2 regions of the Embleya sp. NPDC020886 genome follow, and region 1 is predicted to be linked to the other one. Evidence: predicted binding sites of a transcription regulator. Region 1 holds the regulator's gene; the other holds the start of a gene.
The links. The regulator HspR, encoded in region 1, represses chaperone genes until heat shock. The targets are predictions, from matches to a motif close to TTGAGNNNNNNNNNCTCAA.

Region 1 (3,412 bases):
GGTGGCGGTCGCGGAACCCACGGCGGAAGCCGAGGGCGGTCCGGAGGAGTCGGGCGAAGCGGCCGGAAGCTGAACCGTCACCGGGAACCAGACGACGAGAAGCGGAGAGGAGGGACGCCGATGCGCGGGTGGAGTGGATCCGGAAACGGGCGCTCGGAGCACGAGGGCTCCCCGACCCGATCGGCGAGGGGCGCATGAGTACGAAGGACTACCTGGAGAAGGACTACTACAAGGTGCTCGGCGTCCCCAAGGACGCCGGCACCGCCGAGATCAAGAAGGCCTACCGCAAGCTCGCCGTCGAGTTCCACCCGGACAAGAACAAGGGTGACACCAAGGCCGAGGAACGGTTCAAGGAGATCTCGGAAGCCTACGACGTGCTCGCCGACGACAAGCGGCGCAAGGAGTACGACGAGGCGCGCACCCTGTTCGGCAGCGGGGGCGGCTTCCGCGGCCCCGGCGGCGGCCAGGGCGGCGCCGGCGGTTTCCCCTTCGACCTCGGCGACATCTTCGGTGGCCAGCAACAGAGCGGTGCGGGCAACGCCGGTGGGCTGGGCGACATCTTCGGCGGGCTGTTCGGCGGCGGTCGCCAGACCGGACGCCAGCAGCCCCGGCGCGGTTCGGACGTGGAGTCCGAGGTCACCCTCGGCTTCGCGGACGCGGTCGACGGCGCCACCGTGCCGATCCGACTGACCAGCTCCGAGCCGTGTCGGCACTGCAACGGCACGGGCGCGGCCGCGGGCACCACCCCGCGGATGTGTCCGACCTGCGCCGGTTCCGGCAACGTCAGTCGGCCGCAGGGCGGCTTCGGCTTCTCCGAGCCGTGCCGCGACTGCAAGGGCCGCGGGCTGCTGGTGGACGACCCGTGCATCGTGTGCAACGGCAGCGGTCGGGCCAAGAGTTCGCGCACGATGCAGGTCCGGATACCGGCCGGGGTCCAGGACGGCCAGCGGATCCGGCTCAAAGGCAAGGGCGCTCCCGGCGAGCGCGGCGGCCCCTCCGGCGACCTCTACGTCGTGGTGCACGTCAAGTCGCACGCCGTATTCGGCCGCAAGGGCGACAACCTCACGGTCACCGTGCCGGTCACCTTTCCGGAGGCCGCGCTCGGGGCGGAGATCACCGTGCCCACCCTGGGCGGCGTCCCGGTCACGCTCAAGCTCCCCGCGGGCACGGGCAACGGCCGCACGTTGCGCGTGCGCGGGCGCGGTGCGGCACGCAAGGACGGCACTCGGGGCGACCTCCTGGTCACCATCGAGGTGACGGTTCCGCAACTGCTGAACGACAAGGCGCGCGAGGCGCTGGAGGCGTTCCGCGAGGCGACCGTCGCGCACGATCCCCGAGCCGATCTGTTGGACGCGGCGAAGGGGGCATGACATGCGACCGGGCGGTTTGGGCGGCGACGGCGGCATCGGCGGGCGGCGTGGCTACGAGATCGACGAGACCTCGCCGGTCTACGTGATCTCGGTGGCCGCACAACTGTCCGGCCTGCATCCGCAGACGTTGCGCCAGTACGACCGACTCGGCCTGGTCTCGCCGGACCGCACGGCCGGTCGCGGGCGGCGCTACTCCGCCCGCGACATCGTGCAGTTGCGCGAGGTGCAGCGGCTCTCCCAGGAGGCCGGCATCAACCTCGCCGGGATCAAACGCATCCTGGAACTGGAGAACCAGGTGCTCGCGCTGCGCATGCGCGTGGCCGAGTTGGAACACGGGCTGCACGAGGCGACCGACGCGAGCGCCCGCCGCGAGGCGGCCGTACACGCCTCCTACCGGCGCGATCTGGTCCCGGTCCGACCGCAGGCGGGCACCGCGCTGGTGGTCTGGAAACCCAGGCGCGGACGCACCGACTGACGCACGGCCGGGCGGCGATCCCCCAGGGGCGTGGCTTCGGCCGCGCCCCTCGTTCGTGCATGCGGTTCGGCCGGCCGAGCGGTCGCGGGTGGGGTTCCGAGCAACCTTGATGCCGCTCGATACGCGTCAGTAGGGTCGCCGCATGAAGCCGAATCGTCGGGACGTCCTGAAGTACTCGGCCGCGAGCGCGGCACTGCTCGGAGCGGCGGCGTGCACCGACGCCAAGGACGAGCCGGACACGAAGAAGTCGAGCGAGGCGCCCAAATCCGGCGCCCCGAGCCCCGGCGGTCCGGCGGGCGCGGCCGGCACCACGCTGGAGCGCACCCTGGTGCTCGGCCCGCCCGGCGCGGGCGGCTACCGCAAGGTGGTCGCCGGACCCGGCGAACCACACCTGCTGCGCACCGAGCTGGCCCCGGGCGCCGGCCCGGGCAGCAAGGCCAAGAGCGAACCGCTGGTCGCCTTCACCCAGTTGACCGACATCCACATCCAGGACTCGCAGTCGACCGCGCGGGTGGACTTCCTGGACCGGCACAGCGACAAGGACCAGCCGTTCGCGAAGCTGCTGCCGTTCCAGTCGTCGTATCGCCCGCAGGAGGTGCTGACCGCACAGATCGCCGAGGCGATGGTGCAGTCGCTGAACCGGATAGGCAAGGGCCCGGCGCTGGGTCGGCCGCTCGCCTTCACCATCTGCACGGGCGACAACACCGACAACATCCAGTTCAACGAACTGCGTTGGTACATCGACGTGTTGGACGGCGGAAAGAAGGTCACCCCGGACTCGGGCGACCGGAACAAGTACGAGGGCCCGATGGACGCGGTCGCGTACCACGAGCGCTACTGGCACCCGGACGGCACGCCGGCCGGGCAGAAGGACGACGTGCCGCGGCGCGACTACGGCTTCCCCACCGTGCCGGGCCTGCTCGACGCGTGCCGGCGTCCGTTCGAGGCGACCGGCCTGAAGACCCCCTGGTACAGCGCGTACGGCAATCACGACGGCCTGGTCCAGGGCAACCTGCCGGTCAACGAACTGCTGGCCAAGGTCGCGGTCGGCGACGAGAAGGTGCTCGACATATCCGCGGGTCAGACCATCGTCTCGCTCGCACTCGGGCTGCAGAGCGGCAAGCCGGACGCGCTCGCCGCGCTGCTGTCGGGGCCCAAGCGCAAGGTCACCGCCGACCCGGACCGCCGGCTGATCGACCGCGCGGAGACGATCAAGGAACACTTCAACACCAGTGGCCTGCCCAAGGGCCACGGCTTCACCCAGGCGAACCTGGACGCCAAGACCGCGTACTACAGCTTCGACCAGGGTCGGGTGCGCTGCCTGGTCCTGGACACGGTGAACCAGTACGGCCTGGACTCCGGCTGCCTGGACCCGACCCAGTTCGCCTGGCTCCAGGACCACCTGGTCAAGGGCAGCTCCAGCTACCTGGACGAGCAGGGCAAGGTGGTCCAGGGCACCGGCCAGGACATGCTGTTCGTGCTGTTCAGCCACCACACCATCGACACGCTGGTGAACAAGACGGTGCCCTCGGGACAACCCGCGCGGATCCTGGGCCCGCAGGTGCAG
Region 2 (3,412 bases), on a different contig from region 1:
TGCGCTGCTCGGCCTTGCTCAGCAGCGACTCCGGGGTGTGCCGGGGCCGGCCGAGGTAGTCGCGCAGGTCGCCGGCGTCCACCGTGATCGGCAGCGGGTGCGCGTCGGCGTCCAGCGCCTGCCGGGCCGCGACCTTGCGCAGCACCCGGGCCAGCGAACGCTCCAGGGTGCGCACGCCCGCCTCGCGGGTGTACTCGCCCGCCAGCAGCCGCAGCGCCTCCTCGGTGAAGGACACCTCGGTGGCTTCCAGGCCCGCCTTGTCCAACTGGCGCTTGATCAGGTGGTCCCGGGCGATGAGGACCTTCTCGTCCTCGGTGTAGCCGTCGAGACGGACCAGTTCCATCCGGTCCAGGAGCGGCTCGGGAATCGTCTCCAGCACGTTGGCCGTGGCCAGGAACACCACGTCGGACAGGTCGAGTTCGACCTCCAGGTAGTGGTCGCGGAAGGTGTGGTTCTGCGCCGGGTCGAGCACTTCGAGCAGGGCTGCGGTCGGGTCGCCGCGGTAGTCCGAGCCGACCTTGTCGATCTCGTCGAGCAGGACGACGGGGTTCATGCTGCCCGCCTCCTTGATCGCCCGGACGATCCGGCCGGGCAGCGCGCCGACGTAGGTGCGCCGGTGGCCGCGGATCTCGGCCTCGTCGCGCACACCGCCGAGCGCGACCCGGACGAACGAGCGACCCATCGCGCGGGCCACCGACTCGCCGAGCGAGGTCTTGCCGACGCCGGGCGGGCCGACCAGGGCCAGCACCGCGCCGGAGCGTCGTCCGCCGACCACGCCCAGTCCGCGCTCCTCACGGCGCTTGCGGACCGCCAGGTATTCGACGATGCGTTCCTTGACGTCCACCAGGCCGGAGTGGTCCGCGTCCAGGATCGCGCGCGCCTCGGCGATGTCGTACGCGTCCTCGCTGCGGTCGTTCCACGGCATTTCCAGGACGGTGTCCAGCCAGGTGCGGATCCAGCCGCCCTCGGGCGACGCGTCGGAGGCGTGCTCCAGCTTGTCGACCTCCTTGAGCGCGGCGGCCAGCACCTTCTCCGGCAGATTCGCGGCCTCGACCCGGGCGCGGTAGTCCTCCTCCTCGCTGTCCGGGGTGCCGTTGAGCTCGTTGAGCTCCTTGCGCACGGCGGCGAGCTGCTGCTTGAGCAGGAATTCGCGCTGCTGCTTGTCCATCCCCTCCTGGACGTCCTTGCGGATCGTCTCCGCGACGTCCAGCTCGGCGAGGTGGTCCCGGGTCCAGCCGACGACCTTGGTCAGCCGCTCCTCGACGTCGACGGTCTGGAGCACCTCGATCTTCTGCTGGAGCGTCAGGTAGGGGGCGTAGCCGGAGTTGTCCGCCAGGTCGCTGGGGTCCTCCAGGGCCTGCACGTGGTCCACCACCTGCCACGCGCCGCGCTTGCCGAGTACGGTGGTGACCAGGGCCTTGTACTCGCGGGCCAGCTCGTGGGTGTGCTCGTCCGCCTCGACGTCCGCCACCCGGGTCGCCTCGACCCACAGCGCCGCGCCGGGCCCGGTGGTACCGCTGCCGATCCGCACCCGGCCCTCGCCGCGCACCACCACGACCGACTCGCCCCCGGGCAGTCGGCCGACCTGCTCGATCACGCCGAGCGTGCCCACCGCCGGGTATTGCCCGTCGTCGCGCGGAACAAGCAGCACCCGCGCCTTGCTCTCACTACGGATGCCGGGTCCACCGGACCGCCCCGCGGCGGCCCGCGCGGCATCCACGGCGGCACGGGTCTCCGCGTCATCGAGTTCGAGCGGGACCACCATGCCGGGGAGGACGACCACGTCGTCCAGCGGAAGAACCGGCAGGGTCAAGGTCCCGATGGTCTCGCTCATGTCATGCCCCTCAGGTAGCCACAGTCGAAAAAGTTGCGCTGCATTGACTCAAGAAACAAGAGCCTCCCTTTGTTCCCCCACCCTCCCCGATCCGTGTTCGCCCTGGGCGAAGTTGTCGGTGGACGCCGCTAGCCTGCGGCGATGGGCATGGTCGGGGAGTACCTGAGAGTCGCCCCCGCCGAGTTGGCGCGGGCGATCACCGACCAGGCGTGGGGCGAGGAATTCATCGACGACGTCCTCGACGCCGAGTCGGAGGGGTGTCCCGACCCGACGCGGGCCCGGTCGCACAACACCGACAAGGCGTGGGACGCCCTGGGCTTCCTGACCCGGCGGATCGGCTTCACCGTCGACGTCGTCCACGGTGCGGAGGCGATGCCCTGGGACGAGAACGACTGGAGTCACGGGGTTCCGCGCTACCTCACCCCGGACCGCGTTCGAGCAGCCGCCGAGGCTCTGTCGGCGACTCCCGGTCACCGGCTCGTCGCGGGTGTCGGCCCGGCCGACCTGGTGCGTGCCGGGGTCTATCCGGCCTTCGTCTGGGAGCAGGCAGAATCCCTCGAGTACGCCACCGGGCACTACGCGGCGCTCGGCGTGTTCTTCCGCTCCGCGGCCGAGGCCGGGGACGCGGTACTGGTCTGGTTGTCCTGACTCGTGCGCCCCGGTGCGGGTCGGGGATTGGGCGCAGTGGGTGAATTCCGCGCCCGGCACTTTCGTCGTGGGTCGGTGGGGCGGAAGAATCGTGCGACTCGATACGAGGGGGCGAATCCGGTCAGTGAGCGACGTCTTTCCCGAACGTGTCCTGCCTGCGGGGCCGATCACACTGCGGCCGTTCGGCGCCGATGATGCCGAGGACAACCGAGCCGCCTGTGCGGACGAGGTAGTCCAGCGATGGTTACCGCTGCCCCGGCCGTACACCCTGGAGGCATCCGTCGACTGGTGTACGAAAACGGCGCACACGCTGCGCGAGTCGGGTGACGGGGTGCACTTCGCGATCGTCGACCCGGACGAGGGCCGACTCCTGGGCGCCATCGGGCTCAAGCGCACCGACTGGCACGAACTGGTCAGCGAGGTGGGGTACTGGGTGGCGCCGTGGGCTCGCGGACGCGGGATCGCCGCCTTGGCCACGCGGGTGCTCGGGCGCTGGCTGTTGACCGAGCAGGGCTTCGAGCGCCTCGAACTCAAGGCCGCCGTCGGGAACATCCCCTCGCGCAAGACGGCGATCAAGGCCGGCCTGCACCGCGAGGGCACGCTGCGCAACGCCGGTCGGCTGCACACGGGTCGGATCGATGTCGTGCTGTACTCACTGACCCCGGCCGACCTGTAGGCCGATCGGTAGGGCCGATGGGCCGACCCGTGGACGGATCCCGTCGGGCCGACCCGTGGGCGGATTCGTAAAGCCGACCCGTGCGGTGCGGCGGGTCGGCACGGGCGGCGGTCGATCTCCGACTGCTCGGCGGCGGAAGGACGTTGACGGCGGGATACCGCCAGACCCGGCGGGTTGCCGGCGGTTGTACTGGGGGCGCCCCGCTGTCGGGGCCCCACCCCCACCGCCGAAAGGGACTTCATGTCCGTCACGAC

Region 2: the regulator HspR is predicted to act here: its motif matches at 1,868-1,886, upstream of lon (endopeptidase La).

Annotation. Positions count from the first base shown of each region.
Region 1 covers NZ_JBIRRX010000014.1:225,655-229,066, forward strand. The annotation lists gene grpE (nucleotide exchange factor GrpE) at 1-73, shown strand, start outside; gene dnaJ (molecular chaperone DnaJ) at 195-1,370, shown strand; gene ACH4U8_RS36555 (heat shock protein transcriptional repressor HspR) at 1,372-1,845, shown strand; gene ACH4U8_RS36560 (TIGR03767 family metallophosphoesterase) at 1,988-3,412, shown strand, end outside.
Region 2 covers NZ_JBIRRX010000001.1:81,597-85,008, forward strand. The annotation lists gene lon (endopeptidase La) at 1-1,834, opposite strand, end outside; gene ACH4U8_RS00335 (YfbM family protein) at 1,976-2,482, shown strand; gene ACH4U8_RS00340 (GNAT family N-acetyltransferase) at 2,607-3,158, shown strand; gene ACH4U8_RS00345 (MFS transporter) at 3,399-3,412, shown strand, end outside.